3 regions of the Pediococcus sp. AC40 genome follow, and region 3 is predicted to be linked to each of the others. Evidence: a T-box and tRNA genes for the amino acid it is inferred to sense, from the RefSeq annotation. Region 3 holds a T-box; the other regions hold tRNA genes.

Region 1 (4,395 bases), 630 kb from region 3:
CTTCCGTTAATTGATCAGGACGTGCTTGCACTGAATGAGATTTTAACACGAAGTGAGTGGCGGACGGGTGAGTAACACGTGGGTAACCTGCCCAGAAGCAGGGGATAACACCTGGAAACAGATGCTAATACCGTATAACAGAGAAAACCGCCTGGTTTTCTTTTAAAAGATGGCTCTGCTATCACTTCTGGATGGACCCGCGGCGCATTAGCTAGTTGGTGAGGTAACGGCTCACCAAGGCGATGATGCGTAGCCGACCTGAGAGGGTAATCGGCCACATTGGGACTGAGACACGGCCCAGACTCCTACGGGAGGCAGCAGTAGGGAATCTTCCACAATGGACGCAAGTCTGATGGAGCAACGCCGCGTGAGTGAAGAAGGGTTTCGGCTCGTAAAGCTCTGTTGTTAAAGAAGAACGTGGGTGAGAGTAACTGTTCACCCAGTGACGGTATTTAACCAGAAAGCCACGGCTAACTACGTGCCAGCAGCCGCGGTAATACGTAGGTGGCAAGCGTTATCCGGATTTATTGGGCGTAAAGCGAGCGCAGGCGGTCTTTTAAGTCTAATGTGAAAGCCTTCGGCTCAACCGAAGAAGTGCATTGGAAACTGGGAGACTTGAGTGCAGAAGAGGACAGTGGAACTCCATGTGTAGCGGTGAAATGCGTAGATATATGGAAGAACACCAGTGGCGAAGGCGGCTGTCTGGTCTGTAACTGACGCTGAGGCTCGAAAGCATGGGTAGCGAACAGGATTAGATACCCTGGTAGTCCATGCCGTAAACGATGATTACTAAGTGTTGGAGGGTTTCCGCCCTTCAGTGCTGCAGCTAACGCATTAAGTAATCCGCCTGGGGAGTACGACCGCAAGGTTGAAACTCAAAAGAATTGACGGGGGCCCGCACAAGCGGTGGAGCATGTGGTTTAATTCGAAGCTACGCGAAGAACCTTACCAGGTCTTGACATCTTCTGCCAACCTAAGAGATTAGGCGTTCCCTTCGGGGACAGAATGACAGGTGGTGCATGGTTGTCGTCAGCTCGTGTCGTGAGATGTTGGGTTAAGTCCCGCAACGAGCGCAACCCTTATTACTAGTTGCCAGCATTCAGTTGGGCACTCTAGTGAGACTGCCGGTGACAAACCGGAGGAAGGTGGGGACGACGTCAAATCATCATGCCCCTTATGACCTGGGCTACACACGTGCTACAATGGATGGTACAACGAGTCGCGAAACCGCGAGGTTTAGCTAATCTCTTAAAACCATTCTCAGTTCGGACTGTAGGCTGCAACTCGCCTACACGAAGTCGGAATCGCTAGTAATCGCGGATCAGCATGCCGCGGTGAATACGTTCCCGGGCCTTGTACACACCGCCCGTCACACCATGAGAGTTTGTAACACCCAAAGCCGGTGGGGTAACCTTTTAGGAGCTAGCCGTCTAAGGTGGGACAGATGATTAGGGTGAAGTCGTAACAAGGTAGCCGTAGGAGAACCTGCGGCTGGATCACCTCCTTTCTAAGGAATAATACGGAACCGCACACGAGTCAAAGTTTTGTTTAGTTTTGAGAGGTCTACTCTCAAAACACATGCGTATCGGGCCTATAGCTCAGCTGGTTAGAGCGCACGCCTGATAAGCGTGAGGTCGATGGTTCGAGTCCATTTAGGCCCATACATGGGGAATTAGCTCAGCTGGGAGAGCGCCTGCCTTGCACGCAGGAGGTCAGCGGTTCGATCCCGCTATTCTCCATTGAACAACGTTAGTTGTTCTGCTTTTGTTCTTTGAAAACTGAATAATATCTATAATTTTCTAATTTTAATTAATTATAATTAAACCGAGAGAAAACCGCGTAATTTTAAAGAGTTAAACAAGATTAGTTCAAAATAATCGCAATACTCAATTAATCGCTTTACCGTAGGTAAAGTTAGGTTAAGTTAGGAAGGGCGCATGGTGGATGCCTTGGTACTAGGAGCCGATGAAGGACGGGACTAACACCGATATGCCTCGGGGAGCTGTAAGTAAGCTTTGATCCGGGGATTTCCGAATGGGGCAACCCAATAGTTTTAATCGACTATTATCCGCATCTGAATTCATAGGATGTGTGAAGGTAAACGTGGGGAACTGAAACATCTCAGTACCCACAGGAACAGAAAGAAAATTCGATTCCCTGAGTAGCGGCGAGCGAAACGGGAACAGCCCAAACCAAGAAGCTTGCTTCTTGGGGTTGTAGGACTGAACATTTGAGTTACCAAAGAGCTTGATAGCTGAAGGGCCTGGGAAGGCCAGCCAGAGAGGGTGACAGCCCCGTAAGTTAAATCAAACTCCCTCAGTTCAGGATCCTGAGTACGGCGGAGCACGTGAAATTCCGTCGGAATCCGGGAGGACCATCTCCCAAGGCTAAATACTACCTAGTGACCGATAGTGAACCAGTACCGTGAGGGAAAGGTGAAAAGCACCCCGGAAGGGGAGTGAAATAGTTCTTGAAACCATGTGCCTACAAGAAGTCAGAGCCCGTTAATGGGTGATGGCGTGCCTTTTGTAGAATGAACCGGCGAGTTACGTTCGTATGCCAGGTTAAGTTGAAGAGACGGAGCCGAAGCGAAAGCGAGTCTGAAGAGGGCGAATTAGTATGCGGATGTAGACCCGAAACCAAGTGACCTACCCATGTCCAGGTTGAAGGTGCGGTAAAACGCACTGGAGGACCGAACTCGTGTACGTTGAAAAGTGCTGAGATGAGGTGTGGGTAGCGGTGAAATTCCAAACGAACTTGGAGATAGCTGGTTCTCTCCGAAATAGCTTTAGGGCTAGCCTCGGAATTAGGATCGTGGAGGTAGAGCCACTGTTTGGACTAGGGGCCCGTCATGGGTTACCGAATTCAGATAAACTCCGAATGCCATCGATTTATGTCCGGGAGTCAGACGGTGAGTGATAAGATCCATCGTCGAAAGGGGAACAGCCCAGACCACCAGTTAAGGTCCCTAAATATATGTTAAGTGGAAAAGGATGTGGAGTTGCATAGACAACTAGGATGTTGGCTCAGAAGCAGCCACCATTTAAAGAGTGCGTAATAGCTCACTAGTCGAGTGATCCTGCGCCGAAAATGTACCGGGGCTTAAACATATTACCGAGACTGTGGATGCCACCATTAGGTGGCGTGATAGGAGAGCGTTCTAAGGGCGACGAAGGCAGACCGTGAGGACTGTTGGAGCGCTTAGAAGTGAGAATGCCGGTATGAGTAGCGAAAGATAGGTGAGAATCCTATCCACCGTATGACTAAGGTTTCCTGGGGAAGGCTCGTCCTCCCAGGGTTAGTCGGGACCTAAGCCGAGGCCGAGAGGCGTAGGCGATGGATAACAGGTTGAGATTCCTGTACTAGTTAAACTTGTTTGAACAATGGAGGGACGCAGGAGGCTAAGGAATGCACCCGATTGGAAGTGGGTGTCCAAGCCGTAAGTCTGAAGTCGAGTCAAATGCTTGATTTCTTAAGGACAAGCGGTGATGGGGAGTGAAATTTAAGTAACGAAGTTCCTGACGTCACGCTGCCGAGAAAAGCTTCTAGTTAGAGTTTAACTACCCGTACCGCAAACCGACACAGGTAGTCGAGGAGAGTATCCTAAGGTGAGCGAGAGAACTCTCGTTAAGGAACTCGGCAAAATGACCCCGTAACTTCGGGAGAAGGGGTGCTGATCGCAAGATCAGCCGCAGTGAAAAGGCCCAGGCGACTGTTTATCAAAAACACAGGTTTCTGCAAAATCGTAAGATGACGTATAGGGGCTGACGCCTGCCCGGTGCTGGAAGGTTAAGGGGATGAGTTAGCGTAAGCGAAGCTTTGAACTGAAGCCCCAGTAAACGGCGGCCGTAACTATAACGGTCCTAAGGTAGCGAAATTCCTTGTCGGGTAAGTTCCGACCCGCACGAAAGGCGTAACGATCTGGGCACTGTCTCAACGAGAGACTCGGTGAAATTATAATACCCGTGAAGATGCGGGTTACCCGCGACAGGACGGAAAGACCCCATGGAGCTTTACTGTAACTTGATATTGAGTGTTTGTACAGCTTGTACAGGATAGGTAGGAGCCGTAGAATCCGGAACGCTAGTTTCGGAGGAGGCGCAAGTGGGATACTACCCTCGTTGTATGAACCCTCTAACCCGCGCCACTAATCGTGGCGGGAGACAGTGTCTGGTGGGCAGTTTGACTGGGGCGGTCGCCTCCTAAAAGGTAACGGAGGCGCCCAAAGGTTCCCTCAGAATGGTTGGAAATCATTCGCAGAGTGTAAAGGCAGAAGGGAGCTTGACTGCGAGACAGACAGGTCGAGCAGGGACGAAAGTCGGGCTTAGTGATCCGGTGGTTCCGTATGGAGGGGCCATCGCTCAACGGATAAAAGCTACCCTGGGGATAACAGGC
Region 2 (4,395 bases), 360 kb from region 3:
ACTTCCAATCGGGTGCATTCCTTAGCCTCCTGCGTCCCTCCATTGTTCAAACAAGTTTAACTAGTACAGGAATCTCAACCTGTTATCCATCGCCTACGCCTCTCGGCCTCGGCTTAGGTCCCGACTAACCCTGGGAGGACGAGCCTTCCCCAGGAAACCTTAGTCATACGGTGGATAGGATTCTCACCTATCTTTCGCTACTCATACCGGCATTCTCACTTCTAAGCGCTCCAACAGTCCTCACGGTCTGCCTTCATCGCCCTTAGAACGCTCTCCTATCACGCCACCTAATGGTGGCATCCACAGTCTCGGTAATATGTTTAAGCCCCGGTACATTTTCGGCGCAGGATCACTCGACTAGTGAGCTATTACGCACTCTTTAAATGGTGGCTGCTTCTGAGCCAACATCCTAGTTGTCTATGCAACTCCACATCCTTTTCCACTTAACATATATTTAGGGACCTTAACTGGTGGTCTGGGCTGTTCCCCTTTCGACGATGGATCTTATCACTCACCGTCTGACTCCCGGACATAAATCGATGGCATTCGGAGTTTATCTGAATTCGGTAACCCATGACGGGCCCCTAGTCCAAACAGTGGCTCTACCTCCACGATCCTAATTCCGAGGCTAGCCCTAAAGCTATTTCGGAGAGAACCAGCTATCTCCAAGTTCGTTTGGAATTTCACCGCTACCCACACCTCATCTCAGCACTTTTCAACGTACACGAGTTCGGTCCTCCAGTGCGTTTTACCGCACCTTCAACCTGGACATGGGTAGGTCACTTGGTTTCGGGTCTACATCCGCATACTAATTCGCCCTCTTCAGACTCGCTTTCGCTTCGGCTCCGTCTCTTCAACTTAACCTGGCATACGAACGTAACTCGCCGGTTCATTCTACAAAAGGCACGCCATCACCCATTAACGGGCTCTGACTTCTTGTAGGCACATGGTTTCAAGAACTATTTCACTCCCCTTCCGGGGTGCTTTTCACCTTTCCCTCACGGTACTGGTTCACTATCGGTCACTAGGTAGTATTTAGCCTTGGGAGATGGTCCTCCCGGATTCCGACGGAATTTCACGTGCTCCGCCGTACTCAGGATCCTGAACTGAGGGAGTTTGATTTAACTTACGGGGCTGTCACCCTCTCTGGCTGGCCTTCCCAGGCCCTTCAGCTATCAAGCTCTTTGGTAACTCAAATGTTCAGTCCTACAACCCCAAGAAGCAAGCTTCTTGGTTTGGGCTGTTCCCGTTTCGCTCGCCGCTACTCAGGGAATCGAATTTTCTTTCTGTTCCTGTGGGTACTGAGATGTTTCAGTTCCCCACGTTTACCTTCACACATCCTATGAATTCAGATGCGGATAATAGTCGATTAAAACTATTGGGTTGCCCCATTCGGAAATCCCCGGATCAAAGCTTACTTACAGCTCCCCGAGGCATATCGGTGTTAGTCCCGTCCTTCATCGGCTCCTAGTACCAAGGCATCCACCATGCGCCCTTCCTAACTTAACCTAACTTTACCTACGGTAAAGCGATTAATTGAGTATTGCGATTATTTTGAACTAATCTTGTTTAACTCTTTAAAATTACGCGGTTTTCTCTCGGTTTAATTATGATTAATTAAAATTAGAAAATTATAGATATTATTCAGTTTTCAAAGAACAAAAGCAGAACAACTAACGTTGTTCAATGGAGAATAGCGGGATCGAACCGCTGACCTCCTGCGTGCAAGGCAGGCGCTCTCCCAGCTGAGCTAATTCCCCATGTATGGGCCTAAATGGACTCGAACCATCGACCTCACGCTTATCAGGCGTGCGCTCTAACCAGCTGAGCTATAGGCCCGATACGCATGTGTTTTGAGAGTAGACCTCTCAAAACTAAACAAAACTTTGACTCGTGTGCGGTTCCGTATTATTCCTTAGAAAGGAGGTGATCCAGCCGCAGGTTCTCCTACGGCTACCTTGTTACGACTTCACCCTAATCATCTGTCCCACCTTAGACGGCTAGCTCCTAAAAGGTTACCCCACCGGCTTTGGGTGTTACAAACTCTCATGGTGTGACGGGCGGTGTGTACAAGGCCCGGGAACGTATTCACCGCGGCATGCTGATCCGCGATTACTAGCGATTCCGACTTCGTGTAGGCGAGTTGCAGCCTACAGTCCGAACTGAGAATGGTTTTAAGAGATTAGCTAAACCTCGCGGTTTCGCGACTCGTTGTACCATCCATTGTAGCACGTGTGTAGCCCAGGTCATAAGGGGCATGATGATTTGACGTCGTCCCCACCTTCCTCCGGTTTGTCACCGGCAGTCTCACTAGAGTGCCCAACTGAATGCTGGCAACTAGTAATAAGGGTTGCGCTCGTTGCGGGACTTAACCCAACATCTCACGACACGAGCTGACGACAACCATGCACCACCTGTCATTCTGTCCCCGAAGGGAACGCCTAATCTCTTAGGTTGGCAGAAGATGTCAAGACCTGGTAAGGTTCTTCGCGTAGCTTCGAATTAAACCACATGCTCCACCGCTTGTGCGGGCCCCCGTCAATTCTTTTGAGTTTCAACCTTGCGGTCGTACTCCCCAGGCGGATTACTTAATGCGTTAGCTGCAGCACTGAAGGGCGGAAACCCTCCAACACTTAGTAATCATCGTTTACGGCATGGACTACCAGGGTATCTAATCCTGTTCGCTACCCATGCTTTCGAGCCTCAGCGTCAGTTACAGACCAGACAGCCGCCTTCGCCACTGGTGTTCTTCCATATATCTACGCATTTCACCGCTACACATGGAGTTCCACTGTCCTCTTCTGCACTCAAGTCTCCCAGTTTCCAATGCACTTCTTCGGTTAAGCCGAAGGCTTTCACATTAGACTTAAAAGACCACCTGCGCTCGCTTTACGCCCAATAAATCCGGATAACGCTTGCCACCTACGTATTACCGCGGCTGCTGGCACGTAGTTAGCCGTGGCTTTCTGGTTAAATACCGTCACTGGGTGAACAGTTACTCTCACCCACGTTCTTCTTTAACAACAGAGCTTTACGAGCCGAAACCCTTCTTCACTCACGCGGCGTTGCTCCATCAGACTTGCGTCCATTGTGGAAGATTCCCTACTGCTGCCTCCCGTAGGAGTCTGGGCCGTGTCTCAGTCCCAATGTGGCCGATTACCCTCTCAGGTCGGCTACGCATCATCGCCTTGGTGAGCCGTTACCTCACCAACTAGCTAATGCGCCGCGGGTCCATCCAGAAGTGATAGCAGAGCCATCTTTTAAAAGAAAACCAGGCGGTTTTCTCTGTTATACGGTATTAGCATCTGTTTCCAGGTGTTATCCCCTGCTTCTGGGCAGGTTACCCACGTGTTACTCACCCGTCCGCCACTCACTTCGTGTTAAAATCTCATTCAGTGCAAGCACCTCATAATCAATTAACGGAAGTTCGTTCGACTTGCATGTATTAGGCACGCCGCCAGCGTTCATCCTGAGCCAAGATCAAACTCTCATATTAAAATGATGAGTCTTTTTCAAGCTCATTAATTGTTTGTTTTTGCGAATTGACTTCGCATGTTTGTTCTCACTAAATCAATTTGATTTGCGAGTCCTCACACGATCGTTTGTCAAAATTTTGTTCAGTTTTCAAAGGTCTACCAACGTTGTCGTATCAACGTTTATAACGCTTTTGACAACTATTTAACTATATCATTGAGAAAAATGATTGTCAACACTTTTTTAATGAATATCTCATTATTTCTCGTTTCGAAATAGCGTATCATTGGCACTCAAATATAGTACCAAGTTTTACCATCCTTCGTCAATAGCATTTTTAAGAAAACCATTATAAAAAATGGCACTTTCACACCAAAAGGCCACACTGTGCGATTCGGTAACGCTTGCAACCGATCAACTTTTATAAAATCTTTTTACTCAGCCACCTTCGTTATCAAATTTTGCCCAGACTTTTTGTTTAGGGTGACTCATGAAAATAGTTTTACTTTCATAAGCAAACAAAAAAGACCACGCTAAATAGCGTGATCTTTGCTTATTTATCTGTTAATCAATTGGACGCATCGTTGGGAATAGAAGCACGTCACGAATTGAAGGAGCATCGGTTAGCAACATTACTAAGCGGTCAATTCCGATTCCTAAACCGCCAGTTGGTGGCATACCGTATTCCAAAGCTTCAATGTAGTCTTCGTCAATTCCTTCTGCTTCTTCGTTACCAGCTTCCCGTTCTGCAACTTGAGCCTCAAAACGTTGCCGCTGGTCAATTGGGTCGTTTAATTCGGTAAAGGCGTTTCCGTATTCGTTACCTAAGATATATAATTCAAAACGATCCGTAAAGCGTGGGTCGTCAGCATTCTTCTTTGCTAACGGCGAGATTTCAACTGGATGACCATAGATGAAAAC
Region 3 (4,395 bases):
GTGGCCCAGACCTTTCCTTGTTCGAAGCTCAAGCAGCTTCACAAATCGTTACAGAAGCGGCTAACGATGACGTTAACATCATCTTTGGGACTTCAATCGACGAAGAGTTAAAGGATGGCGTTCGGGTAACGGTTATCGCTACTGGGATTGATAAAAAAGCTGGTAGAGCGTCTTTACACCGTCAACCAGCACGCACCTCTTTTGAGAACCCAAGTAGTGTAAACACTGCGAATACAAACAACATTTCAGCAAACACTGAAATGCGCGGGGCTGGTTCGACTGATAACCTTAATAATAATGGAGCAGCTAATAACCAAAATACACAAGCTGCAAACGATCCATTTGGTGATTGGCAACTTCGCCAATCAAATAACTCCTCTACCGTTCGCCCATCATCGCCAAGTGATGATGAATTTAAGAACGTGGAAAAGAAAGAGTTTAACGCGTTTAACGATAATAACAATACAAGTTCTGACGATGAATCATTGGATACACCTCCATTTTTCAAACGTCGTAGAAAATAATTTGTATTTAAATGGGTTTGAGCAGGGCTCAAGCCCATTTATTGCATAATGACAAGAAATGAGTGATTAAAAATAATGATTGCGTTAATTTTTCAATTACTACACTGGGCAATCCAAATTTACATGATGCTGATTTTTATTTGGGTATTGATGTCCTGGCTTCCAGGTGCCTATCAATCTGCATTTGGCCAGTGGCTGACTAAAATTTGTCAGCCATACATGAGCTGGTTTAGATTTATCCCACCAATTTTGGGAATCGATTTTTCGCCAATTCTGGCTCTGTTAGTATTAGAATTGTGTTCTAACGGGCTTACCTACATTGAAGCACTGCTATTTGGTGTGACGGTTTATGGATAATCCGATTGGTCAGCACTTCCGTCCGGATGAACAACCGTTAATTGAAGAATTTAGTGCGCTGGTGCAAGAAGCCAAGGATCAAAACCGGTCTATTTTAACCAACTTTTTAAATCCAAGGCAACAACACATTTTAACGACGCTGGTTAACCGGGATGAAGAATTACAATTATCCTTTTTTGGTGGATTTACCAATGCAGAAAACCAGCGGGGCTTGATTTACCCCCAATACTTTGTTCCGGAAAAGGCGGATTTTCTAGTTGAAATATTTGAAATTGATTATCCGGTTAAATTCGCGGAATTGGAACATCGCCAGATTTTAGGCACGTTAGCGAATTCTGGGATTCAACGGGATACGTTTGGCGATATTGTTCATTATCAAGACCGTTGGCAAGTGGCCACGAACGGTGAATTAGAGAAGTTCTTTTCAAATGAGATTACGCGAATTGGACGGATTAAAGTACGGATGCAGCTGGCAACCCCATCCGAGATACTTACACCGGTTAATGATTGGGAAAGAACGCAAGTGACGCTTGCGTCGTTACGACTGGATTCGATAGTGGCCACCGCCTTTTCGATCTCTCGTCACCGTGCTAAGGAGTTGATTGAGCACCGCCAAGTCCAATTAAACTGGATGATTGATGAAAAAGCAGACACAATAATTGCGAGAAATGATGTCATTTCAGTTCGAAAATATGGTAGGATTAAGCTTGTGGAAGTTTTAGGTAAAACAAAAAAAGATAAGCTAAAAACCCAACTAGATTTAATTAAAACTAGGTAGCGATTTACGGAGGTTTTATTCAGATGGCAATTGAACCACAAGATATACAACAAAAACACTTTTCCAACAAAATGCGCGGGTATAACCCCGACGAAGTTGACGAATTTTTAGATGACGTTGCTTTTGAACAACGGCGTTTGCATGATGAAATTGATTCGTTACGGCGCCAATTAGCCGAAGCCAAGAGCCGGGTGGAATATTTCGACGAGATGAAGGAATCCTTGAACAAGTCGATTATGGTAGCCCAAGATGCCGCGGATAAGGTTAAAATTAGTTCTAAACGGGAAGCGGAATTCACTGCTAAAGAAGCTCAAAAAGAAGCTGAAGTAGTGGTCAAAAATGCGCACAAAAAAGCGGACGGCTATATCGGCGAAGCTGCTGGCAAAGCTCAAAAGGTTATTGTGGCAACTGACGACTTGAAAAAACAAGCCCGTAGTTTCCGGCAAAAGCTGGAAGTACTTCTTGAATCACAATTACAAATGATCAAGGGACGCGATTGGGATAACTTATTGAGTTCTGATGAATTGCTAACGATTGGTGAAATCAAGGAAGCAATGCGGAATAGCGGAGCGCTTGACATTATTCAGGAAAACAGTGTACACTCAGAAGAAGTTGGGAAAATTGATCCGGACACACCTGCTGTAGAGCCCAAAGAAGATGAGCTAAAAACGGTGGTGGTCTTTCCAGAAGATCAACCTAACGAACAGGGGAAACCCACTGACCAAGGGTTCCACGTAAATCCTAAAAAATAAAACGTAAAAAAAGAGGGACTTCTAGCAATCAGCAGTTCAGCGAGCTAACGTTGGTGTGAGGTTAGTCTGCTAGTTAGAAGGACAATCACTTTTGAGTGCAGCGTTGAAGTATTTAGTAGACGCTGTCGGTTTCCACCGTTATGGGAAAATGAGGAGGACGTTTTTAACGTCCTTGAATTTGGGTGGTACCACGATTTGACTTCGTCCCTAGTAGGGATGGAGTCTTTTTTATTGTCTAAAATTTCAAGAATAATACTTAGGAAAGCGAGTGATTTTAGTGCGGGTTAAAGATACTTTAAATCTAGGAAAAACCAAGTTTAAAATGCGCGGAAATCTTCCGGTAAACGAAAAGAAACGCGAAGACGTTTGGTTTGAAAACAAAGTTTATGAACAACGGCAAAAATTAAATGAGGGCAAGCCAAGTTTTGTTCTTCATGACGGACCGCCATATGCCAACGGAAACATTCACATGGGTCACGCGATGAACAAGATTTCTAAGGATATTATCGTCCGATATAAATCAATGAGTGGTTTTCGGAGCCCGTACGTTCCGGGTTGGGATACGCATGGTTTACCGATTGAACAACAATTAACTAAGGAAGGCCACGACCGTAAAAAAATGTCGACGACTGAATTCCGTAAATTATGTCGCGATTACGCCTTAAAACAAGTTGACAAGCAACGCGAAGACTTCAAGCGTTTGGGAGTAGCTGCCGAATGGGATAACCCATACTTAACTTTGCAACCATCTTTTGAAGCAGAAGAAATTCGGACTTTTGCTAAAATGGTTGAGTTAGGCTTGATTTATCGCGGTAAAAAGCCCGTATTTTGGTCATGGTCTTCCGAATCGGCAATGGCAGAAGCGGAAGTTGAGTATCACGACGTTACTTCGCCATCTGCTTTTTATGCGGAACGAGTAAGCGATGGTAAGGGCGTCTTGGATCAAGACACTTACTTCGTAGTTTGGACAACGACTCCATGGACCATTCCGGCTTCAGAAGGAATTACCATTGATGCTGGTTTTGATTATTCCGTTGTGAAACCCGCGGGTGACGACCGCAAATTTGTGATTGCCACGGACCGGTTGAGTTACGCTACTGAACAATTTGGGTGGCAAGACGTTGAAACCATCAAGACGGTTCGCGGGCAGGAGTTAGAAAACATTACGGCGCTCCACCCATTTGATAGTGATCGCAAGCTAGTGGTTATGTTAGGGGACTTCGTAACCTTAGATTCCGGAACGGGATTAGTTCATACGGCACCTGGCTTTGGGGAAGACGATTTCCGGGTTGGTAAAGAATACGGCCTCGATATTTTTGTACCAGTCGATGATCGTGGTTACCTCACTGCTGAAGCGGGTCCTGATTTTGAAGGGGTCTTCTACGAAGATGCTAATGAAATTGCCTTGAACAAGTTAAAAGCAACTAACGCTTTGCTTAAGCAGATGGATTACACACATAGTTATCCGTTTGATTGGCGGACTAAGAAGCCAATTATTTTCCGGGCTACTCCACAATGGTTTGCTTCGGTAGACAAAATTCGTGATCAAATCTTGGACGCGTTAAAAGACGTTAAGTTCCTCCCAGAATGGGGTCAAAAACGACTCCACAACATGATCCGGGACCGTGGCGACTGGGTAATCTCTCGTCAACGGGTTTGGGGTGTGCCACTACCAATCTTCTACGCTGAAGACGGTACGCCAATCATGAATGGGGAAACGATCGAACACGTTGCGGAACTATTTGAAAAACATGGTTCTGACATCTGGTTTGAATGGGATGCTAAGGACTTGCTACCAGAAGGCTACACTAGCGAACATTCACCAAACGGAACGTTTACCAAGGAAACCGATATTATGGACGTTTGGTTCGACTCCGGTTCTTCACATCAAGGGGTTTTGGCAAAACGCGATTACTTGAAGTATCCAGCTGACCTAACTTTGGAAGGTTCTGACCAATACCGCGGCTGGTTCAACTCTAGTTTG

The links. The T-box of region 3 lies ahead of ileS (isoleucine--tRNA ligase). A T-box ahead of a tRNA ligase gene usually reads a tRNA of that ligase, here a tRNA-Ile.
Region 1: it encodes a tRNA-Ile, which carries the amino acid that the T-box ahead of ileS (isoleucine--tRNA ligase) is inferred to sense. The anticodon was not compared.
Region 2: it encodes a tRNA-Ile, which carries the amino acid that the T-box ahead of ileS (isoleucine--tRNA ligase) is inferred to sense. The anticodon was not compared.

What each region holds. Positions count from the first base shown of each region.
Region 1 is NZ_CP127012.1:684,298-688,692, forward strand. Features, by position in the region: rRNA gene NL111_RS03270 (16S ribosomal RNA) at 1-1,507, shown strand, start outside; tRNA gene NL111_RS03275 (tRNA-Ile) at 1,588-1,661, shown strand; tRNA gene NL111_RS03280 (tRNA-Ala) at 1,667-1,739, shown strand; rRNA gene NL111_RS03285 (23S ribosomal RNA) at 1,918-4,395, shown strand, end outside.
Region 2 is NZ_CP127012.1:1,668,059-1,672,453, forward strand. Features, by position in the region: rRNA gene NL111_RS08300 (23S ribosomal RNA) at 1-1,509, opposite strand, end outside; tRNA gene NL111_RS08305 (tRNA-Ala) at 1,688-1,760, opposite strand; tRNA gene NL111_RS08310 (tRNA-Ile) at 1,766-1,839, opposite strand; rRNA gene NL111_RS08315 (16S ribosomal RNA) at 1,920-3,496, opposite strand; gene lysS (lysine--tRNA ligase) at 4,039-4,395, opposite strand, start outside.
Region 3 is NZ_CP127012.1:1,312,686-1,317,080, reverse strand. Features, by position in the region: gene ftsZ (cell division protein FtsZ) at 1-524, shown strand, start outside; gene NL111_RS06430 (YggT family protein) at 600-881, shown strand; gene NL111_RS06425 (YlmH family RNA-binding protein) at 874-1,659, shown strand; gene NL111_RS06420 (DivIVA domain-containing protein) at 1,683-2,411, shown strand; T-box leader at 2,407-2,623, shown strand; gene ileS (isoleucine--tRNA ligase) at 2,689-4,395, shown strand, end outside.